Linked DNA regions of Methyloterricola oryzae. Each later gene encodes a partner of the first gene's protein in a complex. Links are inferred from orthologs where the notes say so. Each region holds a gene or a part of one and is shown in the gene's direction. Other genes may lie near its edges.

Region 1 (15,889 bases):
TGGTGTTGGTGTTCAGTTCCAGGGTGGAACCGTCGCCCAGGATCACGCTCTCGTGCCCTCCCCTCGCCGTCTGATAGGTGGCTCCAACCCCATACCAACCGGCCGGCGTCAGGGCGGTCAATCCGATGGCAGCCAGCACTGACGCGGCGAGGGCCAACTCCGCGATGCGACCTGCTGCGCGACGTGGCGGCCGGTAACTCAAGGCTTCGTCCCTGGCCCTGAAACTGCGCAACCTGAAAGCATCCATCCAGCGCCAATGGGCTTCGACTTCCGTATAGGCGCGGCGGTTGGCCTCATCGGCATTCAGCCATCGCTCGAAAGCAGTTCGCTCGGACTCAGGACATTCCTTTGAATTCAGGCGCACCAGCCAGTTCACGGCGGCATCGCGCAGTTTGTCGGAAGATTCGGGATGTTTCACGGACAGCTCGGACATTTCGGGAGGGTCATAGTGTACCCGCATACGGGTGAGACGTTTGCCGAGCCCTCAGCCGCCAAGGGCGGCCACACAGCATTCAGGGATCCAGCGGTCCCAAGGCGCGCGCGAGGAACTGCATGGCTTGCATCACATGGCATTCCGAACTGCGCACCGAGATACCGAGACGCGCGGCAATTTCACGATGCGAGAGACCCTCGATGCGGAACAGGACAAAGGCATGGCGGCGCACTTCGGGCAGTTGCTCCAGCAATTCGCAGAAATGCTCGAGGGCTTCCTGGGCCTCCCAGCGGTTTTCCGGTGAGGCCGTTTCTCCCGCCACGGATTCCGGTCCCAGGTCGGGTTCGAGGTAACGTTCCTGCGTCGCCCGCCGCCGGTGCTGATCTACCAGCAGGTTCGCCGCCGTCTGGAACAGAAATGCCCGGGGATTGCTGACCGTCTCCCGCTCTTGGTACTCCGATAGACTGAGACAGGATTCCTGGACGATATCGGCCACGTCCGCTTCGTTATGCCAACGCCCGCGCAGGAATGCGCTGATCTCTCCCGCATGCTGCCGGAACAGCGAGTGCAGGAAGCTTTTGCGGCGGTCGGACATGCGGTCGGTTCTGCGTTTTTGGGGGAGGGCGACCTGTTTGAAGCCAATGATGGGTCTCCTGACAGGCAGACAAGCTTGCAGCAAGACTTGCGCCAGGATGACCAGTTCAAACCATCAATAACTTAGCGTGCGCCCGACGCCCAAGGTGTGTGATATGACACAGCCGACGTCGTGGCTCATCGGAAAGAGGCTCCCGCAACTGGTGCGGGAGCCGGAAGCTAAGCTCAGAACTCGACGCGGACCGACCCAAGGAACGTGCGCGGTGGCGCCACCCCGATCATTTGTCCGGTGTTGGTGCCCCGGTAGTAGGTATGGTCCAGCAGATTGTCGGCATTCAGTTGCAGGGTGAGGCGGGAGCCGGCCACCTTCATGGAATAGGCGGCCATCAGGTTGAACGTGACATAGCCGGGCAATTGGAAGGTGTTTTCGTTGGTGCCTTGGGCCTGGCTCGCGGCCCTGATGCCGCCACCGAAACGCAAGCCCTGCAGATCCCCTGTCTGAAACTCGTAGGTGCTCCACAGGCTGCCGAAATTGCGCGGCGCATTGAACATGCGGTTGCCCGTGTTGCCGGGACCTCCATCGAAACCCACATCCTTGTTGATGTTGGCATAGGCCAGGTTGGTGTAGGCGCCGATCACGCTCCACCCCGGCAGGATCTGCCCCGCCACTTCGATCTCATAGCCGCGGCTCTCCTGCTCGCCAACGGTACGCTGCAGATTCGGGATGACCGGATCAGGCACCGGCACATTGGTTTTGGTCAGATCGAAGTAAGCGAAACTGGCGGTGAGCCTGCCATCGAAGAACTCGGTCTTGGTGCCCAGTTCCCACTGATTGGCCAATTGCGGCGGCAGCAACGTCTGACCGGGAAAATTGAACAGGCTGTTGGAAGGACCAAAGTTTTCGCTGTAGCTGCCATAGAGGGACAACCACTGGACCGGCCTCCAAAGCAAGCCGCCGCGGGGGCTGACGTGATCGTCGTCGGAATAGACGCCGTTAGCATTGTTCCGGCTGGAAGCATTGTCATAACGAACTCCCACATTGCCATAAATGTTGAATGGCAGCTTGATTTGATCCTGGAAGTACAAACCATACCATTCCTGAGAGTAGTCTGATGTGGGGACCTGGGGTATGAATGGCAGTGAACTCTGGTAAACCGGGCGGAAGACATTGAACGTGCCCCCGATGGGATAGGCCGCACAGCATCCGGTGGCATCCTGGTTATCAAACATGAAGTAATCGAAACCCCAGAACATTTGATGACTGACGGGACCGGTGTCGAACTTGCCCGTAAGGTTCAGGGTGGTGTAGTACTGCTGCTGGTGGGTCACGGCATTGTTGAAGCCACGACTGCCGCCATTGGAGAAGTCGCTATTCAAATTCACCAAATTCCCGTCCAGCGTTGCCGGGGTGAAAAAGAAGGTGAAATCTGAATATTGATCAAGGAATTCTGTTCCGAACCGGTGGGTGAGCTTCCAGTCGTCGTTGAATGTGTGGGACCAATTGAATCCGAAATAGGTGCGATCGCCCTTGTTCTTGTTGTTGAGCGGCTCCCCAGTCTGGCGGTTGATGGGTACCGGCGCGGGGCGGTTGCCGATGGGCGGAATTCCCGAGTCGTTTGTGTCATCGAAATGCTGGTACTGGATGTCCACATTGAACTGAGTCTGCGGTGACAAATTCCAGGTCAAGCTCGGAGCCAGAAACACCGTATCGGTTTTCACAAAGTCCCTGAAAGAGTTGGCGCCCTCATACGACAGGTTGACCCTATACAGCAAGCTGTCGTCCTTTGTTATCGGGCCCGTTGCATCCGCTGTGGTTCGGTATAAATCGAAGGAACCGAACTGCTGTTGCAATGAATAATAGGGCGTTGCCAGCGGCCGCTTGGTCACCATGTTGATGACACCCCCGGGCTCGTTGCGCCCGAACAGGATCGAACCCGGGCCTTTAAGCACCTCAATGCGTTCGATATTGGCGGTTTGCTGCTTGGTCGAACCGCCTCCTAGCACGGACGGCAACAGAAACCCATCACGGTAGAGGTTGGTGTTCTGGAAACCGCGCATGATGAAGACGTCGCTGCTCCCGCCATTGGTCCAACTGCTCTGCACGCCGGCAACGTTCTGGATGGCATCCTCCACCCGGATCACCTGCTGATCCCGCAACACCTGCTGGGTCAGCACCGCCACTGAGTATGGCGTTTCCATCACCGGCGTATCCATCTTGGTAGCGGTCGTGGCGTCGGATCGCGTATAGGAGGTGTTATAAGGGCTGTCCAGAGGTATCTCCGGCTTAGCAGTCACGGTCACCTTTTGCAGCGTCGCCGCGCCGGACACCTCCCCGGTGGGCGCGGGCTTTGCTGGAGTAGGCCGACGCTCGAGCGTAATGGCGCCATTGTCGGTAACAACCGCCTTGAGGGGCGCTCCGCCCAGCAGCAGTTCCGCGGCCTCACCGACCGTGTAGCGCCCCTTCACGGGCTGGCTGCGCAGATCGGCCGACATCTCGGTGCGGTAGAGCACCTGGCGCCCGCTCTGCTTGCCGAAGGCGACCAGCGCCTGGTTCAGCGGCTGGACCGGAATGTCGAAGGCGATCTTGCTTTCGGCGAGCGCCTGCTCGCAATAGAGGGGGCCCAAAACCTGGGCGCAAACCGCGGCGGCCACGGCGCCGCGCCGAAATGTCGAACGAGAATTCTGGGAATGGCGAGACATGGCGTTCCTTTTTGTTGTTCTGGGACTAGGGGCGGCGCGCGGAGAGCCGTTGTCCTTAAAGACGGACAGGTCCTGAAAAACCACATCTGTTGGAAATGAACGACAAATTGAGGAAGGTTGCCGGGCGAGCCCAAGCGGGAACAGGACGCAGGCGGAAGCCTGCCGATGCTTAGCGCAAAACCACCCAGTACGAGGTAAGACGCGACTGCTGCGCGGGCAATGCGGCGGCGATGGTATCAACCGCACCATTCAGCGCGTCGAGACGGAACAGGCCGCTGACCTGACGCTTGCGCAATTGTTCGTTCATGAGCAGGATGCGCCCAGGCCGGTAGCGGTTGATCTGGGCCACCGCGTCCTCCAGCGGCGTACCATCGAAGACCAGATACCCATCCCTCCAGGTGGAAAGCAGGTCGGGCCTGGAAGCAGGCAGCATACGTAGTCCGCCGTTCCCGTAGACCAGCGCCTGCCCGGGCTTCAGCAGTTCCTCGCGGCGGCCATCCCGCACCCGAACCAGTCCTTCCACCAGTTCCACATGCGTGTATTCGTCGTCGCGGCGCACGCCGAACTCCGTGCCCACGGCCGTCACGCTCCCTTGCCCCGCACTCACCACGAAGGGTCGCGCGCTGTCCTTGGCGACGATGAAAAAGGCCTCGCCCTGGAGAAGTTCGACCCCGCGTGTACGGCTGTCAAAATGCAGGGCGAACGCACTGTCGGTGTTGAGGATGACCCGGGAACCGTCGGCCAGGCTGATGGTTTGTTGCTCGCCTTTGCCGGTGACAAAATCCGCGCGCCAGTAGCTTGGGGGGAAGAACCAGACGCTCAGCAAGATGAGCATCATGCAGCAGGTAGCCATTAAGCCGCGCGCCGGAAAGAACTTCCGACGCGGAAATCCTCGAACAGCGGTTAGCTCCTGCGGCAGCGGCGCGGAACCGGGGATGCTGCGGCCCCGCAGCGGCTCGATGCCTCGCCAGAGGGATTCTGCCCGTCGCCAAGCTTCCGCGTGGGCAGCGCTTTGCTCTCGCCATGCCAGCAGGCGCAAGCGCTCCGCCGCATCGGAATCGCCTGAATGCAAGCGAACCACGGCGGCACAGGCCGCCTCCAGTAAATGTTTGGAATCCTCGGACATGGGCCAGATCGTCGCAGGAATTCAACCTATGTCAATGAAGACGCGGCAGAACGCGAAAACCACATGCGTCCTCAGGCATCGTCGAGACGGCGCAGGCAATGCAGCATGGCCCGGCGCAGGTTTTCTTCCACGGTGCGAACCGAAATGCCCAGGGTTTCGGCAATGTCCTTCTGCCTGCGGCCCTCGAAGCGGTTGAGGTAGAAAATGCGCTGGCACTGGGGCGAAAGCTCTTCCAGGGCCGCGATCACGCGGTCCAACTGCTCGTCCGCCAAGGCGACGATTTCCGCTGTCCGGAAATCCTCGGCCTCCAGCGGCGTTTCGGGAGACTCGGGCACGATAATCTCGCGCACGGCGGCTGCCCGGTAGTGATCATTGAGCAGGTTAAGAGCCGTTCGGAACAGGTAGGCTCTCAGATTGCCCACCCGCCCCAGATCCTCGGCGCGGCAGAGGCGCAGAAAGGCTTCCTGGGACAAGTCCGATGCGGTGTCGCGGCAGCGCAGGCGCGTCGTCAGCATGGACTCCAGTTCCCCGCGACATTGGAGGAACAGCTGCCAGAGAACATCTTGCTGCACTGATGACATGAATTCGACGGATGAGAGGGAAGTCGCCTGGTCTGTCCCTGACCTGCAACGATCCTGTCCGGGGGAAAGAGGCAAACCTCTTGCCCCCGCCATGCCGCACCCCTTCCTTCCCTGAAGACTGGCATCCAGCCAATTCCATCGGTGCACATTCCATTAGGCAGAAGTCGTGCCATAAGAGGCATCACTCCGCAGATCCAGTCTTTGCGAGCCCAAACGAAGCTTGCGAACCCCCATAAGGGACCCGCGGGAAAGCGCAGTGAGGCATATGCCTGACTCGTATGCGTCATTTCGCTCACCTCGAAACCGTGCGCCCGGCCATCCGGGCACGCCGGCGATTTTTCTGTGCCCTAGGAGACCACACACGTACTGGATTCGACCGCCACGCTCGCTCGCGTGGCGCACGAACTGCCTGCGCAGCCAAAAGTCTGCGAGGGCATCACCTGACGAGCGCGGATGCCAGGATTACCCTAAACAATAACGGCAAAGAAGGTAATCGCCGGCCCAAAGCGGCGAAACACATCGAGATCTGTTGGGTCAAGCACGCATGCCAACAGGCCGAACTGAAGGGCTTGAGCATGGGGACCTAGGTCTTCCTCTCATCCTCCAGCAAGGCGATGCGGCCAATACCGTTACCCTCCCGGGCTACGTGCGCTGGGACGCTCATGCTGCCTATACCCTAGGTGCACGGAGCCAGAGACTTGAACCCTACGGCGCCGTTTCCTCAGGACCGGGCGGATTGACTGTTGAGACAATCTCAGTCCGCCATCTGAAGCACTGTGTGATTTCACACTCCCAAGCCGGCCGCCGCAAAGCCCGGAAATTGGCGCGGCCGCGCCACGGCTGGAGTGCATGAGAATGGCATGCGGTCTGCTTGCTTTTGACTCGCATGACCTCAATTGGGCTGGCGGCCGCGCGGGGGTGCAAAATCCGATCGCGCGCGGCCGCCAGCCATTTTTTCCCGGATTGACGATGGCGGAATGCGGACCTTGGGTGCACGCTCGTATTGCGGAGTCAGGCCTCCCTGACAACGCCTTTCCCCTGCCTCTTACTCGCCATGCCGCCGACACTTGCGGAATCCCCGCATCATGATGCCCTATCTCCTCGCCAGCCGCGTGCAATCCTTGCGCGTTCTTGAGTCAGGAATTGCCCCCCGTGAACAGCACTGGCAGCGTGCGGCCCGCGCGCTTGCGGCCTTCGCCCTGGTCGCGGCAGGACACGGATTGCTCCTGCAATGGTATTGGTCCGGACCCACAGAGCAACCGCTTAAGCACGGGATTCCGCTGCCTAGCATCGATATCGTGCTGGCGGCACCCGTCATTCAGACAACCAGGCCGACGGTGGAAACGCCGGTCCCGGCTTCCCGGAACCCGCAGCCAAAACCCGATGCAGTGCTGGTGAAAAAGCCCAGAGTCAAACCGAAACCAAAGCCGAAACGATTTCGGGAAAGCGCAACGGCTCCGCCAAAGCTCCAGGATGCGCCGATTAGCGCCCCTATAGCAGCGCCGGAACCCGTCCAGGAACGCGTCGCCCCGCCCCCACCCGAGCCGTTCGTCCCGGCCGCCGTCAACGCGGATTATCTCAACCATCCGAATCCGGACTATCCCCGCATCGCCAGGTCACGCCACTGGGAAGGTGAAGTGTTGCTGAAGGTTCTGGTCCGCGAGGACGGTGCCAGCGGCGCGGTCGAAGTGGAGCGCTCCAGTGGTCACGACGCGCTGGACGAGGCCGCCGCCGAGGCCGTACGCGGCTGGCATTTCGTGCCGGCGAAACGGGGCGACATGACCGTGGCCAGTTGGGTCACCATTCCCATCAGTTTCCGCCTAAGCCCGTGAATCCCCCAGAGTCAAGGATCGGCGACCGAAGCGTTGGCCTGGGGGCCGTATGCCTTCACCCGCCTCCCGCCTGCGCTATCTCCCGCTCCGCCTCCAGCCAATCCAGGTAATCGCTGCCCGGGGCAAATCCACGCTTTTCGGCCCGGTAATACGCCGCCTCGGCAATCATGGCTCGCACCGTTTGCTGACTGGGTGTGTAGTGCCAGGTGAAGCCGAACTTCATGAGTTCGACGATACCTTGCTCTTTCACGAACTTCAGGCCGAGCTTTTCCGGTTCCTGATGCGCAAAGGTACCGAACCAACGGTCCCACCCGGAGAACACCGCGCCGAAGTTGCGATCGTGCTCGTCCCGCCGTGTCGAATGATGGATTCGGTGCATCGAGGGTGTCACGATGAACCGGCCGAGCCAGCTTTCACCGGCAAACCGGGTATTGCTGTGGTGAAAGAGCACGAACAAGGTCATGATCGCCTCGTTGGCGAGCACGACAGCCGAATCGACGCCGAGCACGACAATGAAGAGTGCTTTGAGCAGCGTGGTCAGAAGTAACTCGCCGAGGTGCAGACGCAAGCCCGTGGACACGTTCATGCAGCGGTCGCTGTGGTGGACCTTGTGCAGCATCCACAGCACCTCGAAGTGATGGCATGCCCGATGCCAGAGATACAGTGCCAGGTCCAGCAACACGAAGGCTAGCACGCACTTCAGTGGCGAATCGTCCAGCGTTCCCAACAAGCCCCAGGCGGCGAAGCGGTCGGCGATCAGAAAGAGGGACGATACCGACACCAGGGACAGCAAGGTGTCATTGAGCAGAAACAGGCCGGTGTTGGTGAGGTAGGAACGACGGATCACCCGGTTTCCTTCCTGCCGCAGGCCAAATTTGGCTTCGATGGCAAACAGGCAGGCGAAGGCCAGAAGGAGTGACGTGAGCCTGACCTCATCGGTCGACCAAGCGGGCAACTCCAGATCGAACGCAGGAAACGCGAACAAAGCGTGTATCTTGTTGAACATGGGCAACTCCTACTCCGCTCGAGATCAAGGGTCTAATTGAGTCTGAGTGTACAATGCTTACATTAACGCACAATGACGCCAACAATCTTAAGACTGTTTCCTTAAAGGAAACTTAAGAACCGGCAGGCCAGATGGCTGCCATCGCGGTGGAAATCGGTCGTCCGGAGGCTCGGGGAACGCGGGCATGGTAAGCTTTGCAGTTGCCGCGCGATACATTCGGAGCGTCATTGCCTGGGACACCCAACGGCCCTATCCTGGATCCATGTCACAGCCCCCCCGTACCAGCGACCGGATTGCCCATGCGGCCCTCCTGGCAGCCTGTCTCACACCGCTGATCGGGCTCATCGCCGGTGCGTGCACGCGATCTCTGGGTGCGGACCCTGTCGCGGACATTCAACATAGCACCGGTATCTGGTCCCTGCGGCTCCTGCTTTTCACCCTCGCTTTGACACCCCTGGCCCATTATTGCGGATGGCACGAGCTGGGCCGCTACCGCCGCAGCCTCGGCCTTTGCGCCTTCCTTTACGGCTGTCTGCATGGGCTGGCGTATCTGGTGTTCGATCAGTTTTTTGCTTGGGGTGCGGTGACAGAGGACCTGCTGCGGCGACCAGCCCTGACCGCCGGACTGGGCACCCTGCTAGTGCTGACACCTCTGGCCGCCACTTCCTTCCGGGGTACGGTCAGGCTCCTGGGGCTGCAGCGCTGGCGTAAACTGCACCGCTTGGCTTACCTCGCGGCGGGCCTGGCCGTATTCCACTATCTCTGGCTGGTCAAGCAGGACATACGTGACCCGGCCCTCTACGCGCTCCTGCTGGCGCTGCTGATCATCCTGCGCTTGCAACCGCGCGCGTCCCAGCGCAAAAGCTTGACCGCAGCCCGCGGCGAAACCGTCAGGTGAAGTGGGCGTCGATCGGGACGCCGGGGCCAGGGCGATGCATCAGCCCAGGCTCTTGAGTTTTTCGGAGATGCGTTGGAAATAATGGTCAGCCAGCGCCAGGTTGCCGCCGCGCTGCGCGCCCAGCCGTTCCATCAGCAAGCGCAGGCGCTTGCGTTCAGGTTCGCCATGGATACCCTGGGTATCGATCAGACTCAGGAGATCATCGATATCGCGCAGGAGCTGGACTTCTTCGGGAATGTAGCCTGAATTCTTGAGGATGCGAAAAGCCAGGCGCATGTCGGCCGGGACGAAATGCAGATCCTCCTCCGGCGGTATCGGTTTACCCTTGCCCGGAAGATCGTCCAGTTCGCCGCGTTCCAACGCCTCGGCAATCTTCTGCTCGGCAAGTCGCTCCAAAAACAGCACGGGCAAAGCTTCAGATCAACGCGCCAAGCTGCGGATGCCGACGCTCGCACGAATCTTTTGCATGAACGGCACACTGTATTCCCGAGCCCGCTGCGCGCCCTCCTGCAAGGCTTCCTCGATCTTTTCCGGCGCCTCCAGCAGCGCCTCGTAACGCTCGCGAGCCGCCATCAGATGGTTGTTCAGGTACTCGAACAGGAATTGCTTCATTTCGCCCCAGCCGATGCCTTCCTCGTAACGGCGGCGCACCGCCGCGACTTCCTCCTTAGTGGCGAAGGCCTTGTAAATACTGTAGAGCGTGCAGCTATCCGGATCCTTGGGCTGGCCGGGCTCCAGGGAGTTGGTCTTGATCTTCATGACCAGCTTACGCAGTTGCTTTTCCGGCACGAACAAGGGAATCGTATTGTCGTAGCTCTTGCTCATCTTGCGGCCGTCCAGCCCGCAGAGAATCGCGGCTTCCTCGCTGACCTCCGCCTCCGGGATGACAAAGTGCTCGCCGTAGATGTGATTGAAGCGCCCGCCGATGTCCCGGGCCATCTCGATGTGCTGCACCTGGTCCTTGCCGACGGGCACGCGATGGGCATTGAACAACAGAATGTCCGCCGCCATCAGGATGGGATAGTTGAAAAGCCCCATGGTGACGCCCTTGTCCGGGTCCTGTTCGCCACTGTCCTCGTTGGCCTGCACCGCCGCCTTGTAGGCATGGGCCCGGTTCATGAGCCCCTTGGCGGTGGCGCAACTGAGCATCCAGGCCAGCTCGGTGATCTCCGGAACGTCGGACTGGCGGTAGAAAACGGCGTTGCGGATGTCCAGGCCCAGCGCCAGCCAGGTGGCGGCGATTTCCAGGGTCGACTGACGCACCCGCTCGGGGTCCTGACATTTGATCAGCGCGTGGTAGTCGGCCAGAAAATAAAAAGGCCGCACATTGCGGTCGTGGCTGGCCGCGATGGCCGGACGAATGGCGCCGACGTAATTGCCAAGGTGGGGCGTACCGGTGGTGGTGATACCGGTGAGGACTGTGGTCTGGGTCATGCGGGGAGCCTGTGAATATGCGAAAGGGTTCAATTGCCGCGGACAAAGGCGCCGCCAGCGCCGCCAAAAAGTGCTAAATATGGCACAAGCTTCGCGGCCCCGTCACCTGCTACGCAGTTTCCAGCCTTGAGCGTGCAAGGCAACTTGCCGAGAATAGGTGCCGACTCAAGCCCTAGCCATACTACCGAGGAGAAAAATGAGCGCCGATATCCAAACCCGCAGCGTCGAATATGCGCACGGCAGCACGCGCCTGCTGGGCTTTCTGGCCTGGGACGACAGCCTCCCGAAGCCCTTGCCCGCCGTGCTCGTCTCCCATGCCTGGGGCGGTCGCGACGAGTTCGCCTGCGGCAAGGCGCAAGCTTTGGCCAGGCTGGGTTATGCCGGTTTTGCCCTGGACATGTACGGGGATGCCCGCGTCGGCAGCGGACCGGAGGAAAACAGCCGGCTTATGGCACCCTTCATGAAGGACCGGGCCCTGCTACAGGCCCGCCAGCTTGCGGCCCTTCAAGCCGTCCGGGCTCTGTCCGAAGTGGACGGCACGCGTGTCGCCGCCATCGGCTTCTGCTTCGGCGGCCTGTGCGTACTCGACCTGGCCAGGACCGGCGCCGATATCCGCGGGGTGGTGAGCTTTCACGGCTTGCTCAACCCTCCGGAGAATATCGCGGGACGCCCCATCCTCGCTAAGGTTCTGGCCCTGCATGGCCACGATGATCCCATGGCACCACCGGAGCAGGTGCTGGCGCTGCAACGCGAACTCACCACCGCCGGCGCCGATTGGCAGGTGCAGGTATACGGCCACACCCTGCACGCCTTTACCAATCCGCGCGCCAACGATCCCGGCTTCGGCACAGTTTACAAGGAAATCGCCGACCGACGGTCCTGGCAAAGCATGCAGAATTTCCTCTCGGAGGTGTTAAAATAAACCACCCCAACCCCACATAGAATAACGATAAATGGACCTCAAATTCCTTGACTTCGAACAGTCCATCGCCGAACTGGAAGCCAAGATCGAAGAGCTGAAGCACGTCGGTTTCGACAACGAGATCAACATCTCCGAGGAAATCGCCCGGCTGGAGGAGAAGAGCCGAAAGCTCACCGAATCGATCTTCTCGAAGCTGAGCGCGTGGCAGATATCGCAATTGTCCAGGCATCCGCAGCGCCCCTACACGCTGGACTACCTGGACATGATCTTCGATGACTTCCATGAACTGCATGGCGACCGCGGCTTCGCCGACGATCCCGCCATCGTCGGCGGCGTGGCGCGCCTGGATGAATTTCCGGTGATGGTGATCGGCCATCAGAAAGGCAGGGATACCAAGGAAAAGATCTACCGCAATTTCGGTATGCCGCGCCCGGAGGGCTACCGCAAGGCCTTGCGCCTGATGCGCCTGGCTGAGCGCTTCCGCCTGCCGCTGATCTGCCTGATCGATACCCCGGGCGCCTATCCGGGCATCGGCGCGGAGGAGCGTGGCCAGAGCGAGGCAATCGCCCGCAATCTGTTCGAGATGTCCAAGTTGCGCATCCCCATCGTGTGCGCGGTTATTGGCGAAGGCGGCTCCGGCGGCGCGCTGGCCATCGGTGTGGGTGACCGCCTGTTAATGCTGGAATACAGCACTTATTCCGTCATCTCCCCGGAAGGCTGCGCCTCCATCCTGTGGAAGAGCGCCGACAAGGCCGAGCTTGCCGCAGAGGCCATGGGCATCACCTCGGACCGCTTGCTGGAGTTGAAGCTTATCGACGAGATCGTCGATGAGCCCTTGGGGGGCGCTCACCGTGACCGCGCGGTGACAGCCCACAACCTGAAAGCGGCGCTGAAGAAGCACCTGCATGAACTGCAGCCGCAAACCGTCGAAACGCTGCTGCGTGAACGCTACGAACGCCTCATGAGCTATGGCGTGTTCGAGGAAGCTGAAGTCTGATCTGAACCCGCCGACTGGCCGCTGAGGCCCTGATGCAGCCGAACGTGCAAAGCCTGCACGCGGCGCTCGGGGCCTGCCCGCCCCCGCCGCGCTACTGGGTCGCCTACAGCGGCGGTCTAGATTCCCATGTTCTGCTGCACCTCTGCGCGCGCCTGCGTGCGGACGCGCTGGGCTTTCCCCCCGTCCACGCCGTGCATGTGCACCACGGCTTGCAGCGCCAGGCTGATGACTGGGCGGTCCATTGCGATCGCGTCTGCCGCGAACTCTCGATCCCCTTGCTGATCCTGCATGTCGATGCGCGGGCCGCGCCTGGGGAGAGCCCGGAGGAGGCGGCGAGAAACGCCCGTTACCAGGCCATAGGCCAGCACATGGCGGCGGGTGATATCCTGCTGACAGCCCAGCACGGCGACGATCAGGCCGAGACCCTGCTCCTGCAACTGCTGCGTGGCGCTGGTCTCGCAGGGCTGGCCGGCATGCCGGTCCGCTCACCGTTTCCGCCCGGTGCCTTGTTGCGCCCCCTGCTCCATCACTCTCGCCCGGAACTTCTGGACTACGCCCGCGCGCAGGGATTGAACTGGATCGAAGATCCAAGCAATGCCGACCTGAGCTTCGATCGCAACTTCATCCGCGGTCAGATCCTGCCCTTGCTGCAGAAGCGCTGGCCCGGCGCCAGCCGCGCCCTCGCCCGCAGCGCCGGGCATTGCGCCGAGGCCTTGCAGCAATTGAACGCACTCTCGGATGACCTCTTCCACGCGACACTGGGATCGGACGGCCTTAGCCTGAAGGTGCCGAACCTTGCCGTGCTCACCAGGGCCGACCAACGCCTGGTGCTCAGGCGCTGGCTGCGCGCCTCAGGATTCCGCATGCCCTCAGCCGCCGTGCTGGAGCGCATCCTCGAGGAAGTGCTGCCAGCCGGCGCCGACAAGATGCCGGTCGTGGCCTGGCGCGAAGGTGAAGTGCGGCGCTACCGCAATCATCTCCACCTGCTGCCCCCGCAGGGCTTTTTCGATTCCACAGCCGTGCTTCCCTGGACGGCCGGCGATAGCCTGAAACTGCCCGGGGGCGCCGGCGAATTACGGATCACCCCGGCGCGGCCGGGCCTGGGACTGGACGCGCGACGCTGGGCATTGGGTCCTGTGGAGGTGCGCTTCCGCCGCGGCGGCGAACGTTGCCGGCTGTCAGGACGCGGAACAGCCAGCCATGCACTGAAAAAGCTGTTTCAGGAGACGGCGGTGCCACCCTGGTTGCGTGACCGGGCTCCCCTGGTTTACGTCGCGGGTGAACTGGCGGCGGTAGCCGACTGGTGGGTCACCACAGAGGCTGAAGGCACCGATTTTTCGTTGACATGGCGGCGCGGCAACAACCCCTAGCCGTCGCTGCCACATCCATCTGCCACTTACCGTTTTTCCTTATCTCAAGTTGACAGCCCGCTGGCGATCTGGTGCACTTCCATCAAAGAGCGCAACACTTTAAGACAAAAGGTATTGGCGGGTGAATCGGGGATCGGACGAAGCGGAACTGCTGGCGGCATTTTCGCAAATCGTATTGAAGCAGTTTCGGGAGATGCTGAAGGACACGGCCCAGCATGGCGAAGAAGACATGTTTGCGCTGGCCGAAACCAGCGAGGACCTGTTCTTCCGCACCCACGTCTGCGACGTCCTGAACGAATTGCGCCAGGAAACGCTGGCCATTCAGCTATCGTTTGCCACCGATTTGCGCCGGCGCTTCCAGTCCGCCCTGAGCGGCGAACCCGCCGGACCGGCCTCGGATAGCGGTGCGGACGCCTTGCCGCCGGAACTGGTCGCCTGCGGGAGCATGCAGTCCTGCCAGGATCGCTGGCTACCGGAGGCCGAGAAACTGGGTGTCTTGGCCTTGCAGCGACTGACTGGAAGCGTCGCTGGCGCAGGCCTGCGACTCCCCCTCACCCCGATGGACGTCGCCTCCGCCTATTTCAGGGCGCTGGATTCGATTCGCCTGCCCGTTCACACTCAGATCAAGGCCTGCCTGGCGGAACTGCTGGCAAAGCGTCTGGACGGATCCTTGGGGGACGTGTACTCCCGGTTCGCCGACTACCTGGAATCCGGCGACCACGTGGAATGGGTCGAGGACGACGAACCGCTCCTGGAGCGTGCCACGTCCGCCTCGGAAGCCAGCGCGCCGCTGCGCGATTCCGGTCACGTCGCCGGTACGTCGCCGGAGCCTGAAGCGGAAGCCCCCGGACCGATCAGCTACACGCCTAAAATCAGCGGGCCGCCCCGCATGGGTCCCCTGGAAGCCTTGGTGGCGCGCGAAACCGGCACCCTGCCCGCCGAACCCGCGCCAGCGAGCGAGCCGAACGAACCGGCCGTGGCGGAGGCAGCGCCCGTGACGCAAGCCGAGGCTGTTCCCCTAAATAAAGGTCTCGCCTTCGCCGCGGCCGCCTGCCTGTTGGTAGTCGCACTGCTCCTAGGCCGTCACTACGGTACGCCGCACAAAGACTCGCCAGCCCGCGGGCAGGTCCTTTCGGCCCAGCCAGCCGCGACGGCTTCGCCCCCGGCAGATGCGGCGCCTGACGCGGCCACCATGGATCTGAAGGCCGCCTCTCCTGCGGGCGCTGACATAGAGCCATCAGTTTCTGCCCCGGTGTCCACTGCGCCACCGGTCACGGTGGCCCTGGACAGCACGGACCTGGACGATCCCGCTACCCCCGCCCCCAAGCCTGCCAGCACACCCAGCGCCGAACCAGAAGCAACGCCTGCGCCCAAACCGACCGCCAAACCGACCACATCTCCAAAGGGGGTGGTGACCACCCCCGAGCCGAAACCGCAGCGGCCGAAAAAGGCCGATGAGGCCGCGCGCAGCAAACCCTCACCTTCGCCCAGCGCTACGCCCCTCCCGCGCGCCGCCAGCGCTGCCGTCATGCGCAAGCTCAAGCTCCGCGGGTACGACTGGGTGCGAGGCCGCGATGATGGTTCGACCTTCATGAAGCTCAGCCTGTTCAACGGCAGTTCGTCGCCTATTCAACGAATCAAGTTGACGTGCACCGCCTATTCCGACAGCCTGGCCCGCCTGCAGTCGGTCGGAAAGTCCGTTACTGCCAGCATCGAACCCGGCGCCACAGGCACCGTGCGCCACATCAACCTGGGCCGTTTGCACAAGAAAACCGCGCGCATCAGCTGCGCCGTCGAAAATGTCGAAATACGCTGAGGGCCCTGCCCGCCCCGTCCGGCTGCTTAGATCACGGGAAGCTTGAACGGGGCCCCCGCGGCCTCCCGCACCAGCTTGGGCACAAGATAACCGGGCAGCACTCGCCTAAGCTGTTCATGCAGGTCTTGGGCGGCCGCATCACTCACCTCAAAATGGGCCGTACCGCGAGCCTTGTCCAGC
Region 2 (16,082 bases), on another replicon or contig:
CGCTAGCCGGCGAGGTGCATCCCTATTTCAGCCAGAACCCGGAGTGGCTGGGCGCCCGCTCCACCCTGCAGCGCTGGTTCTTTGATCCCGTGGTGAACGCGGAAGGCGTGCACCGTGGCTTGGGCATCATCTTCACCCATGACCACTTTGGCCCCTCCACCCATCAGCAGGCGGGCCTCTACGGCACAGTGCTGGTGGAGCCGGCGGGTTCCACCTGGGTGCATAACGAAACCGGCGAGACTCTTTACAACGGCACCCGTACCGATGGTGGTCCAACCAGTTGGCAGGCGGCCATTCTTACCGGCGACATCGACCGCGATGGCCAGGACGACAGCTACCGCGAGTTCTATCTGGAATACAGCGATTTCCAGCCGGCCTACCTGGCGGGCACCTATGTGGGCCGCAAGCAGGATGGAAGCCTGGGACCGGTGCCGACGGCAAACACCTACGAGAAGGCCATCAATCCGCCGCATGTGGGCGATGTGGCCGCGACCGACCCGCTCAACATCGTGACCTACGATTCCAAGTGCCCGGATGGCTCGCCGCGTCCCTGCCCGGAAGGTATTTCCGCTGCTGACCCCGGCACCATGGTGGTGAATTACCGCAACGAGCCTTTGGCCCTGCGTATCTACGATCCGAACAAGATCGGGCCGGACGGCAAGCCGGGCGCCCAGGCCGATGGTCTGGCGGGCGACTTGGCCTATGCTCTGCAGAGCCGCACTGACCGCAAGGTCGCCACGATGAACGCGCAGCCGAAGAAGGGCCTCAACGATGGCGTAAGCGGCACCCGCTTCCCGGCTCCGCTGCATGCGCGTCCCGCTGCGATCCAGGCGGGCGACCCGTTCACCCCCATGCTGCGGACCTACTACGGCGACCGCGTGCGTGTGAAGATTCAGGCGGGTGGCGACGAGGAAATGCATAACGCCAGCATCCACGGCATGAAGTGGCTGCAGGGCGGTTCCGGCTATGGCTTCGATCCGGTCTCCGGCTGGCGCAACAGCCAGCAGGCAGCTATTTCGGAGCAGTTCAGCTTTGCCGCGCCGACCCTGCCGCTGCTCGGAAAGAACCTGGAAGTGGAGCGCCGCTCCGACTACCTGTACAGCATCGATGCCAGCGCGGAAGGTTATTGGAACGGCACCTGGGGTCTGATGCGCACCTATGGAAACGGCGCGCGCAACGACCTGTTCCAGATGCCCAACAACCCGCAGACCGCTGGCCCGCTAGCCATTACCAACAAGACGGAGTTCAGTGGCGTGTGCCCGGTGACGGCGCCCTCGCGCAACTATGACGTCAGCGTGGTGTTGGCCAACGATGTGCTTAACAACGCAGTGGGCGCCACCATCCCGGAGTCCAGTCCGGGCAGCGGTACGCTCAACCCCAACGGCGGCACCCTGGTCTACAACCCGCGCAGTTCCGCGCATAAGGGCGGCGTGCTGCACGACCCCACGGCCATGCTCTACGTGCAGACCGGCGATCTGGAACTGAAGCCGGGCGTAACGGCGCTGACCCAGCCGGGTTGCTTCAACGCCAACGGCAAGTTCGCCGCTACTCTGATGGGCTGCCCGGCATCCGCCATGAAGCTCAAGGACACGGCGCCGGTGGAGCCGATCGTGATGCGAGCTGCGGCGGGAGATTGCGTCAACGTCACCCTGCGTAACCGCATCGGCCAGGCCAATGCGCCGGACCTGAACGGCTACAAGCACTGGTACCGTATTGTGCCTCGGGAAGTCACCAGCAGCGGTGTGACCACCTTCAACGCCAATCTGGTCCGCCCTTCCTCAACGGTGGGTCTGCATGCCGCCCTGGTGGCCTATGACCTGACCAACTCGGACGGTTCCGTGGTAGGCGTCAATGGCGCCAACAAGACCCTGGCGAATCCGTTGGACGATCCGGCCACGGTGGCGGACGACCGCATCGAGCGCTACAAATGGTATGCGGGTGATCTCAGTCTGCAGCCGGTGGCCGCGGGCCAGTACAAGCTGATGGCCACCCCGGTGGAGTTCGGCGGCATCAACCTGATGCCCACGGACAAGATGGAGCAGGGCCAGAAGTCCCTGGTGGGAGCCCTGGTCATCGAGCCTCAGGGTTCGGTGTGGGCAGAGAACGAAACGGTGCGCGACCGCCAGAGCACGGACCCGAACGCCCAGCGCAGCACCCGCGCTTCGGTGACGGTGACCCGTAGCAATGGCACCAAGTTCAAGGACTTCGTCTCCGTCTTCCAGAAGGGCCTGACCCAGCGTTACAAGGACGGCTCACCGGTGGAGGACACCAAGGTGGAGCACATCGTTACCGAGGACTCCCAGGACTCCGGTCAAATGGCCATCAACTACGGTTCCGAGCCCATGTGGTTCCGTTTTGATCTGCCTCCGACGGCGCCGTTCATCGGGGGTGACCCGACCCATGTGGGGGGCGTCGCCCTGGGTGATGTGCCGGATGCCCATACCGCGTATAGCAACCAGCGCGGTGGCTCGGCCGATCCGGTCACCCCGGTGTTCAAGGTGAGGGCAGGTCAGGAGTTCCGCATGCACGTGCTGAATCCGGCGGGTACTGCGCGTCCCACGGTGTTCAACCTGCATGGTCACGACTGGCAGCGGGCGCCCTACATGTGCCCGGGTTCCAGCCATCTGGGTATCGCCGGTAACTGCAAGCCCAGCGGGTTCTTCCCGACCGTGGCGGGCTTCGAGGTGGGCTCGCGTGCCATCGGTGAAAACCCGCTAGGCAACTACCTGGGCGGTCAGGACTCCGTCCTGCCCGGATCGCATTTCGATATCCGGGTTCCCAAGGCAGGCGGCCAGGGCGGGGTCACCGGCGACTACTTGTTCCGCGACCAGCAGGGCAACGGCAACCTTGGCGGCCTGTGGGGTATCGTCCGGGTGGAGTAAATCCAGAAAGGATGCGGCGGCGCCGTGCCGCCGCACTCCGCTGAATGCGGCGTTCAAAAAAGGGGGCTTCAAGCCCCCTTTTTCATTCAGGGCCATCCTACGGGACGGCTCTTTCCTTTCATCGTTCCGTCAGCGCGTGAGTCCAGGATCGGTTTCTCGGTAGGCACTAAGGGGGGATGCGGAGGCTGTGCTGCCGGTTCCTATCTGCGCTGTCGGGTTCGAAGCTTCGCTCCGTGCGGTCACAGGCGCCTTCTGTCAGGTTTTGCCATCGACACCGCAGTTCCGGAGTCACTCGGCTGGAAGCTGCGCGGGTGACAGCGGGATACGCGTCGCGGCGTGTCACAGAACTGGTGACGCGCTCGGGGTGGGTGTCCAGTCGAACTGACACGGGCCTGGCGCGTTATCCACGCCGCGGCGCACGGGCCATGTGTCAATCAGGTCGTTCGATCCGACAGCGGTTTTTTGCGGGCGGCCGCAGTGGAGCAAGATGCCTGGCTTGCTGGATCTTTTTCCCGACGCTCGGCAGGTGCATTCGTCAGGACTGATCCAAGGGGCGTGAATCGCGGCTAGCGGTTCGCGCGCTGTGGCGGGGTGGGGTAGTCGAGCAGTTCAGCGTGCGGGATCGGGGGAGGCTCCAATCAGCTGATGCAAGTGCGGGCGCTGGGAACTCCTGCCCGGAGGTGGAGTTCCCGGCAGTGGTAGATCAGGCCGCCAAGGTCGTGCGGCGGCGGCCCAGGACACCCAGGGCGGCGATGGCAGAGGCCATCAGGTACGCCGCGGGCGGCAGCGGAACGGGTGCCGGCAGCGCCGCCACTTCGGCGGTGCCTTCGATCCGGATATTGTCCAGGCCGACGGCGGAGTTGAAGGCCTGGCTATTGGAGTCGATGACCTGTTCGTTGTCCTCGAACAGGCTGAAGGTCAGACGATAAAGGGCATTGATCTCGAGTGTCAGGGGAATGGACGTGTGACCATCGAATTGAGAAAGGTCGTTGATGCCCAGTTCCCGGCTGAAAACCGTGGTGATCGGGCCGTTGTTGACCGGGTTGGCGCGAATTCGCTGCAGGGTCACGGTGAACTGGTCGGGCAACACATCGCCATCGGCCAGATCGTTGGTGACGCCGTCAAAGGCATAATCAAAGCTCAGGTTCAGGCTCAGATCGATTACGTCACGGTCCTGAACCGCACCGGGAGTTCTGAAGTGCTGAATAATGCTGTGCGTGCCGGATTGATTGTCGCCGCCGATGGCGCCGCCGACGTCGCCCAGCACGAGAAACCGACCCGTGGTGAAGAAGCCATCGTAAGTATTCCGTTCGTCAACGAGTGGACTTGAATCAGCATTGATGGCGGTTGCAACGCCTCGCTGGTTCACCGTGCCACTGTTGGTGACCCAACCGAGCAGGGGGTCTCCCACGTTCGTGACATCCGTCGCAAAACCTGAGTTGTTCAGCCGATTGCCCACGTCCAGTGTGTCAGCAAAGCTTGGACCCGCATCAAGCAGCGCAGCCGAGACCACCAATCCGATAGCAGTAAGAGATTTCTTCATCGTCACGTTTCTCCTCACGTTTAAGTGCGCCACCGGTTTCCGGCGGACGCGGCACATCAATTTCCACAAATAGAAATGCAAAAATGTTGCCGTGTCGGAAAAACGTTGTGATATCAGATTGGTAGCTGGTACTCCAGATTTGCTGCTGTTCGCTGTGTAAAGTATTTTGATGTAGGAAAGCTCTTATTCCTGAGCTTTTCTAGAACGGGGGGTGTGGCTTATAGGACTAAGATTTTGCAGGATACTTTAGAATAATCAGTTATATGTGGTTATTTTCCGTTACGAGCGCCGGGTTGGCCTGGTTCGATTGCGAGGGAATGACGCGGTAGTCAGGCCTGTCACAGTTTTGATGCACTAAGTATTACTACGGTTGTATTTGGACTCCAGTCGCTCGTTTTGCGGGTAAGGTGAGAAGAGTCCTTATTCCTGAGGTACGTGATTTGTAGGGCGTTCTTCGATCCACGGAGCAATTGCGGTGCCCGGATGTCCGGAAATCTTGGACTTTACAGCCCGATTCCCAGGACATTCGCGCGAACCGTTCACGCGGCCAACGCGGCGCGGCGGCGGCCGAGCAGGGTCATGGCGGCCACTGCCGAGGCGAACAGATAGGCTGCGGGGGGCAGGGGTACCACGCTGGCCGTACCCTGTACGCGCACGTTGTCCAGGCCTACGGCGGAATTGAAGGCCTGAAGGGATACGCCAGCGACTTCCTCATCATCCTCGAACAGGCTGAAGGTCAGGCGATATTTGAACCCGGGCAGCAGGGACAGGGTCTGTTCGAAGTGTCCAGCGAGCTGTCCAAGATTGGAAACCCCGAGTTCTTCGCTGAGCAGGGTGACGACGGGGTCGCTCTGGCTGGGCCGAATGCGCTGCAGGGTCACGATGAACTGGTCGGCCGGGGTTGTAGGAAGGGCGTCGGGGTCGGCGAGGCCGTCGAAGGCATAGTCGAAGCTCAGGCTCAGGTTCAAGGACTCAACTCCCTTGCCGCCCAAGACGGCCGGAGTGCGGAAATCCTGGATGATGCTGGAGGGACCGAAACCGTTATCGCCGCCAATCTTGCCGGAGGGATCGCCCAGGACCAGAAAATTGCCCGTGGTGAAACTGTTGTCGAAGGTTTCGCCCTCGTCCTCCCCGGGCAGGTTGTCGCGGTCGATGGTGTAGTTGGCAGGGCGCAGGACGGCGCTGCCGCTGGTGATGATCCAGTTGTCCAGCGGATCGCCGGTGCTGAAGATGTCCGTTCCGAACCCGGCATTGTTTAACCGGTTGCTCACGTTGACCGTATCCGCCTGGGCTCCCAGGCTGGCGCTTAGTAAAGCCGCGATGGTGGCCAGTAATCTGAATTTGCTCATGGTCTGCTCTCCACATAGGCCCCGAGGGGACTGTCGAATACCAAGAAAACTTTTGTCTGTGGTTGGAAAGCAATCCGTGTGCCTGATAGTAATGTAAAGACTTTCAAGGTCTTATAAAGCTAAGATAAATTGTCGTAAAAGCGGCTGACAGCAAAGTTCGTATTTGATGCCTTCGGTTGCCCGGCGGCTGGATGAGACACGCTGGGGCTTTGGCCTGCCGTCTCGCGCGGGTCAATTCCAGTCTCTGTGATATCCTTTCCGGTCCGCATCCCTTATTTCGGTCCATGCAACTCCCCCCGTTTCAGTCCGCCAAAGTCCTGGTCGCCGGCGATCTCATGCTGGATCGCTACTGGCATGGCCCGGCCGCACGCATCTCCCCGGAGGCGCCGGTGCCGGTGGTTCGGGTCAGCGGTTCCGACGAGCGTCTGGGCGGGGCGGGCAATGTTGCGCTGAACCTGGCGGCCCTGGGGGTGGGGGTATGCCTGCTCGGTTACTGCGGCGCGGACGAGGCGGGTGATGCGGTCGCGCGGCTGGCGGCGGCTGCCGGCGTGGAGTGCCGGCTGTTGAGGCAACCTAGGCTGCCGACGATCACCAAGCTGCGCGTTATCAGTCGTCAGCAGCAGCTGATACGCTTGGATTTCGAAGAATCCTTCCGGGAGGTGGACCCGGCGCCCTTGGTCGGGGAGTTGCGGGCCCGCCTCGCCGGCGTGCAGGTGGTGGTGCTCTCCGACTATGGCAAGGGCACGCTCAGTGAGGTCGCGGCCCTGATCGAGGCCTGCCGCGCTGCGGATCGCCCGGTGCTGGTGGATCCTAAAGGCGCGGATTTTTCCAGGTACCGCCACGCGACTCTCTTGACACCCAATTTATCCGAGTTCGAGGCTATAGTCGGGGCCTGCGCCGATCAGGGGCAGATTGAGGAAAAGGGACGCCGATTGATGGAGGACCTGTGCCTGGAGGCGCTCCTGATTACCCGCGGGGAGCACGGGATGAGCCTGCTGCGCTCGGAGGCGCCCGCCCTGCACCTGCCGGCCCATGCCCGCGAGGTGTTCGATGTTACCGGCGCGGGCGATACGGTGATCTCCGTGCTGGCCGCCGGCCTGGCGGCGGGCGCCGCCCTGCCGGATGCCGTGGCGCTGGCCAACCTGGCGGCCGGGGTGGTAGTGGGCAAGCTTGGCACCGCGGCGGTGAGCGTGGAAGAACTGGAATACGCGGTGAGCGGGACCAAGGCCCACCGACGCGGTGCCGTGGATATGGAGTCCCTGCTCCGGCTACGCGACCTGGCTCGCCGTGAGGGCGAGAGAATCGTGCTGACCAACGGCTGTTTCGACATCCTGCATCCAGGCCACATCCATTATCTGCAGCAGGCCAGGGCGCTCGGCGATCGACTGGTGGTCCTGGTCAACGACGATGCCTCGGTCAGGCGGTTGAAAGGGCAGGGCAGGCCCATCAATCCATTGTCGCACCGCATGGCCATGCTGGCGGCGCTGGAATGCGTGGACTGGGTGGTGCCGTTTGCCGAGGATACCCCGCGCGAAGCCATTTGCCGCATTTTGCCCGACATCCTGGTAAAAGGCGGCGACTACCGCAGCATTGAGGCTATCGCCGGTCATGACTGCGTGCAGGCTCATGGCGGCGAAGTCCGGCTGCTGGATTTCGTCGAGGGCCATTCCACCACGCAATTGATCGAAAGCATTCGGAACACCTGAGCGATATATGAGCGAACTGGCCCGATTCAGCGACCGCAGCGTGGACGCGGTGAAGCTTCCTCCCTATTCGGTACAGGCCGAGCAATCGGTGCTGGGCGGCCTGATGCTGGACAACGCCACCTGGGACACGGTGGCGGACCGGGTCGGCGAGGAGGATTTCTACCGGCGGGATCATCAGTTGATCTTTCGCGCCATTAAGCAATTGGCGGACAAGCAGTCGCCTTTCGACGTCGTGACCTTGTCCGAGACGCTGGAGCAGGCAGGGCAACTGGAGGAGGCCGGCGGAATGGCCTATCTGGGCAGCATCGCCCGCGACACGCCCAGCGCGGCCAATATCGCCGCCTATGCCGATATCGTGCGCGAGCGCTCGGTGCTGCGGCAGCTCATCCATGTGGGCGTGGAGATCGCCGATTCCGCCTATCACCCCGATGGCAGCGAGCTGGCCCATTTGCTGGAGGCCGCCGAGCAGCGGGTCTTCCGCATCGCCGATCAGCGGCGCAAGGGCGGCAGCGGCTTCAAGCCCATACGCGCCCTGCTGGCCACGGCCGTGGACCGTATCGAGGAGTTGTTCCACAAGGAAGGCCACATCACCGGCATGAGCACCGGTTTTGCCGATTTCGACGAGATGACCTCGGGGCTGCAAGCCTCCGACCTGATCATCGTGGCCGGGCGTCCATCCATGGGCAAGACCACCTTCGCCATGAACCTGGCGGAGAACGTGGCCATCAAGGAAAAGTTGCCGGTGGCGGTGTTCAGCATGGAAATGCCTGGCGAGCAGCTGGCCATGCGCATGATGTCGTCCCTGGGGCGCATCGACCAGCACCGAGTGCGCACCGGCAAGCTGGAGGACGATGAATGGCCGCGCATGACCTCGGCCATCAATATCCTGGCGGAAACCCAGATGTTCATCGACGATACGCCGGCGCTCTCGCCCACGGAAGTGCGCGCCCGCTGCCGACGCCTGGCGCGCGAGCACGGCCAGTTGGGCCTGGTGGTGCTGGATTATCTCCAGCTCATGCAATCCGGCAGCAGTGCCGAGAATCGCGTCAACGAGGTGTCCGAAATTTCAAGGTCCTTGAAGGCCTTGGCCAAGGAACTGAACGTGCCGGTGATCGCTCTGTCCCAGCTCAACCGCAATTTGGAGCAGCGGCCCAACAAGCGGCCGGTGCCCTCGGACCTGCGCGAGTCCGGCGCCATCGAGCAGGACGCCGATCTGATCATCTTCATCTACCGCGACGAGGTCTATAACCCCGACAGCGCCGACAAAGGCACGGCGGAGATCATCATCGCCAAGCAACGTAACGGTCCCATCGGTACCTGCCGTTTGACCTTCCTGGGCCAGTACACCCGCTTCGAGAACTTCATTTCCGACCCTTATGGGGATGATGGGTATTGATCGGTATTGGCCGGCTTGTCAGGCGCACTGCGCGTACCCGACTGACACCCACCCTGGTGGGAGCGGCCTCCAGTCCGCGATCATCGGGAGTTGTGGCCTGAACTTCGTTTACCAGTGGTTCGTGTCGCTGCGCGACGATTATTTTGAATCGGGTTCCCGCACCCGAGGGCGGGTCCCTTTCTTTTGTTCAGCCAAAAGAAAGGGACGAAAGAAAAGGCTGCCCGGTTGCCGCTTTTTTCCTCGCTTCTCGCTTGCCCGGCGGGGTCGGCGAAAGGGCGATCCATCGCCCTTCGCCGCCGCACCGCGTCCGTGCGGTGCCCCTTCGGGCTTTTCCTTGGGCACGCTGCGAGGCTCGGCGCGGCAAACGGGTCCCGCAGCGCGCTTGGAGCTTTGCCGAACCACTACATGGTTTATCGGATCGGGAAGGGCCGCGCGTTATCGGAGTGCTCTCTGATGCCACGTATAGCCCTGGGCCTAGAGTACGACGGCGCCGAGTTTGCCGGCTGGCAGTGGCAGCGCGACCGGCGCACGGTGCAGGCTTGCGTGGAAGCGGCGGTGGCGCGCGTGGCCGACGAAAATGTGGACGTGGTTTGCGCCGGGCGCACCGACGCGGGGGTGCATGCCCTGGAGCAGGTCGTGCATTTCGACACCTCGGCGATTCGCGCGACGCGTTCCTGGCTGTTGGGGGTCAACACCCAGCTTCCCGACGATGTCCGCGTCACCTGGGTGCGCGAGGTGGAGCCAGGCTTCCATGCCCGCACCAGCGCCATCGCCCGCTACTACCGCTATGTCATCCTCAACCGGCCCATGCGCTCGGCCCTGCGGCGGCGGCAGGTCACCTGGGTGTACCAGGCGTTGGACGCGGAAGCCATGCATGCCGCGGCGCAGTATCTGGTTGGCGAGCACGATTTCTCCTCCTTTCGCGCCCAGGGCTGCCAGTCCAACAGTCCGCGCCGCATCATGCATTTCATCCGTGTCCACCGTGAAGCCGAGCGGGTGTTTGTCGAGCTTTCCGCCAATGCCTTTCTGCACCATATGGTGCGCAACATCGTTGGCGTGCTGTTGGAGGTGGGGGCCGGCAAGCGCGAACCGGGTTGGGCCAAAGAGGTGCTTGAGGCGCGCGACCGCAACCTCGCTGGTGTCACCGCGCCGGCCGACGGGCTCTATCTCGGCGGCGTGTTCTACCCGCCAGAATTCGGGATGCCCAAGGACCCGATCTTTGATCTGCTGCCAACCGATGCCCGCCGCTTCATGCCAGGGCAGGCAGGCGCCGGAGGATAGGCCGACGCTGGTGCGATTCCGTCAAACTGGTTACCATCTGTAAAACTTGTTTCCTGGAAACAGTCTTTTTAGCAGACGCGGACCAATCACCGCGCGGTTTCGTTTGATCGACGGGTTTGGGATCCGACCATGAAGCGCATCATGTATGTCAGCACGGCGACGGCTCCCATGTCGGGGAATGAGGTCGAGGAGATCGGCCGGGTCTCGAGCCGTAACAACCTCAAGGTCGGCATAACCGGAGTGCTCTTCTCCGCGCACGAGTTTTTCTTTCAGATCCTGGAAGGCGACGCTCACCAAGTGGACCGGCTGTTGGAGCGCATCCGCCGCGACCGTCGGCATCGTGATGTGCTGGTTCTCAAGGCGGAGTTGGACGTTACCGAGCGGCTGTTCTCCAAGTGGTCGATGCGCATGATCCGCCTGGATTCGTCCAGCGATTTCATCCTGCAGGCGCTGCGGACCATGTTGGAGAACATCACCGAGTCCTATCGCATCATCGAACGCTACACCCAGCCCAGCGTGCTGAAACTGCTGACCGAGGGCGTCAATCCTCTTGGGGTGCCGGTGCACAAGGCGGAGCAGATTGTGCTGTTCGGGGACATCGTGGCTTTCTCCTATCTGTCTGAGCGGTTTCCCATCGAGGAAGTCGCGGACCTGGTGAGCCAGTTCCTCGAAGTCTGTTCCCGGCGGGTGGTGGAGAACGGCGGGGAAGTGACCAAGTACGTCGGCGACTGCGTGATGGCCCATTTCAACGGCGACAACGCCGACGGCGCGCTCGAGGCTTGCCTGGGCACCCTGAGCGATATCAAGAACATGCGCGAGGGTGCGGACAGCTGTCGCCTGATGCGATTTCTTTACAGCGGTTTCGGCCTGACCAAAGGCTCCGTCATCGAGGGCAACATTGGTTCGTCCATCAAACTCGATTACACAGTGCTGGGGGACACGGTCAATCTGGCCGCGCGGCTGGAGGGACTGACCCGTAACATCGGCCGGGCCATCGCCTTGACTCGCGCCGTGTGCGATGCCTGCACGCAGACCTGGCAGTTCGTGCCGGTGGGCGATTTTCATCTGAAAGGTCAGAGTCAGTCCTGCCCGGTGTATTCCCTTGCCGACGAGATCGTCGGCGAGATGCGTACCCATGACCAACTGGTAGACGATATGCTGTTGCTCGGTCAGGCCTGCCGCTTCGGTCCCGTTTCCCAATCGATGTAGGCACCCGCCATGCAAGTAAGCCTGCGTATGCCGGCTGTCCTCAGGTAGAATACCGATCCTCCGGCTCGGATCAGCGCGCTTTTCTTTCAGTTTAAACGTATCGTTGAATGCGAACTCGCGTTAAAATTTGCGGCTTTACGAGGGCTACTGACGCGCTGGCGGCCGTTCAACTGGGCGCCGACGCGATCGGCCTGGTTTTCTATGCGCCCAGTCCGAGGGCCGTCAGCATCGAGCAGGCGCAGGACGTGGTGGCCGCATTGCTGCCATTCGTGACCGTCGTCGGCTTGTTCGTGGACGAAGCGCCGCAGACCGTGAGGTCGGTGCTCCAGGCAGTGCGCATCGACTGCCTGCAGTTTCACGGCGATGAAGCCCCGGACTATTGCGCTGGCTTCGGAAAGCCCTATATCAAGGCGGTGCGCATGGGCGCGGCGACGGACCTGTGCGACGTGGCGGGCCGCTATGCGAGTGCCGACGCCCTGCTGTTGGATGTGGACGACCCCGCGGCGAAGGGCGGCACCGGTCATGGTTTCGACTGGAACAGGATTACGCCCGGGTGCCCTTTGCCGCTGATCCTGGCGGGGGGGTTGCATCCCGGCAATGCCCGGGCCGCGCTGGCGCAGGTGCGTCCCTACGCGCTGGATGTGAGCAGCGGCGTGGAAGCGGCGAAGGGTGTCAAGGACCCGGACAAGATGGCAGCGTTTCTGAAAGAGGTATACCAATTTGACCATGCAGACCGATAACTCCCAGGGGCCCTACAACCTGCCCGACGCCCGCGGCCACTTCGGCCCTTACGGCGGCGTGTTCGTGGCGGAAACGCTGATGCTGCCCATCCACGAGCTGACCGAGGCCTACTACCGCTACATGAAGGATCCGGACTTCGTGGCGGAGCTGGATTATGACCTGAAGCATTATGTCGGCCGACCGAGCCCGGTCTATCATGCCGAGCGCTTGAGCCGCGAGATGGGCGGCGCGCAGATATTCCTCAAGCGCGAAGACCTGAATCACACCGGAGCCCACAAGGTGAACAACACCGTCGGCCAGGCGCTTCTGGCCAAGCGCATGGGCAAGCGCCGCATCATCGCCGAGACCGGCGCCGGCCAGCACGGCGTGGCCACCGCCACGGTGGCGGCGCGCCTGGGGCTGGAATGCGTGGTGTACATGGGGGCGGTGGACGTGGCCCGGCAGGCGCCCAACGTGCTGCGCATGAAGCTGCTGGGAGCCACCGTGGTGCCGGTGGAGTCCGGCTCCAAGACCTTGAAGGACGCCTTGAACGAGGCCATGCGCGACTGGGTCACCAATGTGGACGACACCTTCTACATCATCGGCACGGTGGCTGGCCCGCACCCCTATCCGGCTATGGTGCGCGATTTCCAGGCCATCATCGGGCGTGAATCCAAGGAGCAGATGCAGGCCATGACCGGCCGCCTGCCCGATGCCCTGATCGCTTGCGTGGGTGGCGGTTCCAACGCCATCGGCTTGTTCTACCCCTATATCGATGACCGCGAAGTGGCCATGTACGGCGTGGAAGCCGCCGGCGACGGCATCGAGACCGGCCGCCACTCGGCGCCCCTGAGCGCCGGCCGCCCCGGCGTGCTGCACGGCAACCGCACCTATCTGATGGAGGATGAGGACGGCGAGATCATCGAGACCCACTCCATTTCCGCGGGCCTGGATTACCCCGGCGTGGGTCCGGAACATGCCTGGCTGAAGGATTCCGGCCGCGCTCAGTACGTGAGCATCACCGACAGCGAGGCGATGGAAGGTTTCCATGCCCTGACCCGGCTGGAGGGCATCATCCCGGCGCTGGAGTCCAGCCACGCCATCGCCTACGCCATGAAACTGGCGCCGACCCTGAAGCCGGACCAGCAGGTCCTGGTGAACCTCTCGGGCCGCGGCGACAAAGACATCAACACCATTGCCGCGCGCGAAGGAATTTCTCTGTGAGCCGATTGTCCGCTACCCTGCAAGCCCTGAAAGACCAAGGACGCAAGGGCCTGATTCCCTTTATCACGGCGGGCGACCCGGTGCCGGAGTTCACCGTGGGCGCCATGCATGCCCTGGTGGAGGCGGGCGCCGACATCATCGAACTGGGAGTGCCGTTTTCCGATCCCATGGCCGATGGCCCCGTGATCCAGAAAGCAAGCGAGCGTGCCTTGGAACATAAGGTCAGCCTGCGCAAGGTACTGGCCATGGTGAAGGAGTTCCGCCAGAAGGACAGCGCGACGCCAGTGGTCCTCATGGGGTACCTCAATCCGGTGGAGTGCATGGGCTATCGCGCCTTCGTCGAAGGCGCCTGCGCGGCGGGCGTGGACGGCGTCCTGACCGTGGACATGCCGCCCGAGGAATCGTCGGAGCTTCTGGCCCTGATGGCCGAGGCGGGCCTGGACCCCATTTTCCTGCTGGCGCCCAACAGCACCCCGGAGCGTATCCGCCAGATGGGCGAACTGGGACGGGGTTACCTGTATTATGTCTCCCTGAAGGGCGTGACCGGCGCTTCTCACCTCGACCTGGGCGACGTGGAGCGCAAGCTCACGGAAATCCGCTCCCTCACCGATCTCCCGGTGGGCGTCGGCTTCGGGGTTAAGAATCCGGAGACCGCCGCCGCCATTTCGCGACTGGGTGACGCGGTGGTGGTGGGTAGTGCCCTGGTGGGCAGGATCGAGGCGGCGGGCGCCGATACCGCCCTGGCCCTGCGCGAGATGACAGACCTGGTTCGCGGCATGCGCGCCGCGATGGACGCCTGACGAGGTAGACCCGTGAGCAGCTGGTTCAACAAACTGGTCACATCCAAGATACGCACCGAGGCCTCATCCAAGAGCGCGGTGCCCGAAGGCCTTTGGTGCAAATGCACGGCCTGCAACGCCATCCTCTACAAGGTGGAGTTGGAGCGCAATCTGGATGTCTGCCCCAAGTGCGGCCATCACATGCGCATTCACGGGCGCAAGCGCCTGCTCTCGTTTCTGGACCAAGGGACCTTCGAGGAAGTGGGCGCTGGGCTCAGCCCCATCGACCCGCTGAAGTTCAAGGACAGTAAGAAGTACAAGGACCGCCTGACCCAGGCACAGAAGTCCACGGGCGAGAAGGATGCCATGGTAGTCGGACGCGGCAGCCTGAAGGGGCGCCCGCTGGTGGCCGCGGCCTTCAACTTCGAGTTCATGGGCGGCTCCATGGGCTCGGTGGTGGGCGAGCGCTTCGTGCGTGGCGCCGACATTTGCCTGGACGAGCGCCTGCCTTTTGTCTGCTTCTCGGCCAGCGGCGGCGCCCGCATGCAGGAATCCCTCATGTCCCTGTTTCAGATGGCCAAGACCAGCGCGGTGCTGGCGGCCATGGCGGACGAGGGACTGCCCTTCATATCGGTCATGACAGATCCCACCATGGGCGGGGTTTCTGCCAGCCTGGCCATGCTGGGCGATGTGAATATCGCCGAGCCGGGCGCCCTGATCGGTTTCGCCGGTCCCCGCGTGATCGAGCAGACGGTCCGCGAAAAACTGCCCGAGGGTTTTCAGCGCAGCGAGTTCCTGCTGGAGCACGGCGCCGTCGACATGATCGTCGACCGCCGCGAGATGCGCGACAGGGTTGCGAGCCTGCTGGACATCTTCATGCACGGTGACGGTCTGCGGCGTCAGGCCCTGAACGGCGCCGCCGAGAAAAACACGAAAGCGAACGGCAAAGCCTGAATTAATGCGTTTTTCCACGCTGGACGACTGGCTGGTCTGGCAGGAATCGTTGCATCCCAAGGCTATCGATCTGGGCCTGGCGCGGGTGCGTCAGGTATTCCAGCGCCTGGATTTGCCGAAGCTGCCTTTTACCCTCACGGTGGGGGGCACCAACGGCAAGGGTTCCTGCGTGGCCTTGTTGAATGCCATTTTGCGGGCCGAGGGCTATCGAGTCGGCACCTATACCTCGCCGCACCTGTTGCGCTATAACGAACGTATCCGTATCGACGGCGTGAGTGCCGATGATGACGTCCTATGCGCGGCCTTCCAGCGCATCGATCAGGCGCGGGGTGATACCAGCCTGAGTTTTTTCGAATTCGGTACCCTAGCGGCCCTGGACATCTTTTCCAAGGCCGGCCTGGATGTGCAAATTCTGGAAGTGGGACTGGGCGGACGGTTGGATGCCGTGAACCTGTTGGATGCCGATGGCGCGCTCATCGCCAGCATCGACATCGATCATCAGGACTGGTTGGGAGACACGCGGGCCGCCATTGCCCTGGAGAAAGTAGGCATATTCCGTGCCGGTCGGCCTGCGATCGTGGGCGATCCGCAGCCGCCGGCCGAACTGCTGGCGCATGCCGAAGCTGCCGGGATCGCCTTGGCCTGCCAAGGCCGCGACTTTCACTTCACAGTGGAGGGCGCCTGCTGGTCCTGGCAGGGCGCGGGATGGCGCCTTAATGATCTGCCACGACCCGCGGTCAAGGGCGATCATCAATTGCTCAACGCCAGCGCGGTGCTGCAGTTGCTGGCGGCGGTGGCGCCGCGTTTACCGGTGAGCGAGACGGCGGTGCGCCGCGGCCTTACCGAGGTCAGCCTGCCCGGGCGCTTTCAGTACCTGGGCGGTACGGTCCCGGTGCTGTTGGACGTCGCGCACAATTCGCAGTCGGTCAGGATTCTGGCGGACTATCTGGCCCGCGAGTTTCCCGGCCGTGTTGTGCGGGCGGTGTTCGCCATCATGCGCGACAAGGATATCGATGCCGTGATCGCACATATCCGGCCC

What was found.
Region 2: the proteins of accA (region 1) and accD are in contact, whole or in part, in a solved structure (PDB 8UXZ), measured with the Escherichia coli proteins. The link is inferred for Methyloterricola oryzae from one-to-one orthologs.

Annotation. Positions count from the first base shown.
Region 1 is NZ_JYNS01000002.1:145,842-161,730, reverse strand. The notes cover bases 10,763-13,540. They hold accA (acetyl-CoA carboxylase carboxyl transferase subunit alpha), read left to right. Parts: upstream 10,763-11,557; coding sequence 11,558-12,523; downstream 12,524-13,540. Other genes in these bases: tilS (tRNA lysidine(34) synthetase TilS), read left to right, coding at 12,556-13,540; EK23_RS04535 (dienelactone hydrolase family protein), read left to right, coding at 10,801-11,526. Outside these bases: EK23_RS04585 (FecR family protein), read right to left, coding at 1-418; EK23_RS04580 (RNA polymerase sigma factor), read right to left, coding at 513-1,028; EK23_RS04575 (TonB-dependent siderophore receptor), read right to left, coding at 1,253-3,727; EK23_RS04570 (FecR family protein), read right to left, coding at 3,897-4,853; EK23_RS04565 (RNA polymerase sigma factor), read right to left, coding at 4,925-5,434; EK23_RS04560 (energy transducer TonB), read left to right, coding at 6,520-7,266; EK23_RS04555 (sterol desaturase family protein), read right to left, coding at 7,322-8,272; protein-methionine-sulfoxide reductase heme-binding subunit MsrQ, read left to right, coding at 8,535-9,170; EK23_RS04545 (DnaJ family domain-containing protein), read right to left, coding at 9,210-9,575; EK23_RS04540 (tryptophan--tRNA ligase), read right to left, coding at 9,591-10,604; more of tilS, read left to right, coding at 13,541-13,893; EK23_RS04520 (hypothetical protein), read left to right, coding at 14,015-15,709; EF-P beta-lysylation protein EpmB, read right to left, coding at 15,736-15,889. UniProt on the Escherichia coli protein: Component of the acetyl coenzyme A carboxylase (ACC) complex. First, biotin carboxylase catalyzes the carboxylation of biotin on its carrier protein (BCCP) and then the CO(2) group is transferred by the carboxyltransferase to acetyl-CoA to form malonyl-CoA.
Region 2 is NZ_JYNS01000004.1:164,655-180,736, reverse strand. What follows is about bases 13,112-16,082. They hold accD (acetyl-CoA carboxylase, carboxyltransferase subunit beta), read left to right. Parts: upstream 13,112-14,122; coding sequence 14,123-15,043; downstream 15,044-16,082. Other genes in these bases: folC (bifunctional tetrahydrofolate synthase/dihydrofolate synthase), read left to right, coding at 15,048-16,082; trpA (tryptophan synthase subunit alpha), read left to right, coding at 13,307-14,110; trpB (tryptophan synthase subunit beta), read left to right, coding at 13,112-13,310. In the rest of the region: EK23_RS08190 (cupredoxin domain-containing protein), read left to right, coding at 1-2,882; EK23_RS08185 (hypothetical protein), read right to left, coding at 3,586-4,425; EK23_RS08180 (hypothetical protein), read right to left, coding at 4,965-5,774; bifunctional D-glycero-beta-D-manno-heptose-7-phosphate kinase/D-glycero-beta-D-manno-heptose 1-phosphate adenylyltransferase HldE, read left to right, coding at 6,059-7,480; dnaB (replicative DNA helicase), read left to right, coding at 7,488-8,876; tRNA pseudouridine(38-40) synthase TruA, read left to right, coding at 9,330-10,157; EK23_RS08160 (BLUF domain-containing protein), read left to right, coding at 10,287-11,366; EK23_RS08155 (phosphoribosylanthranilate isomerase), read left to right, coding at 11,474-12,106; more of trpB, read left to right, coding at 12,093-13,111.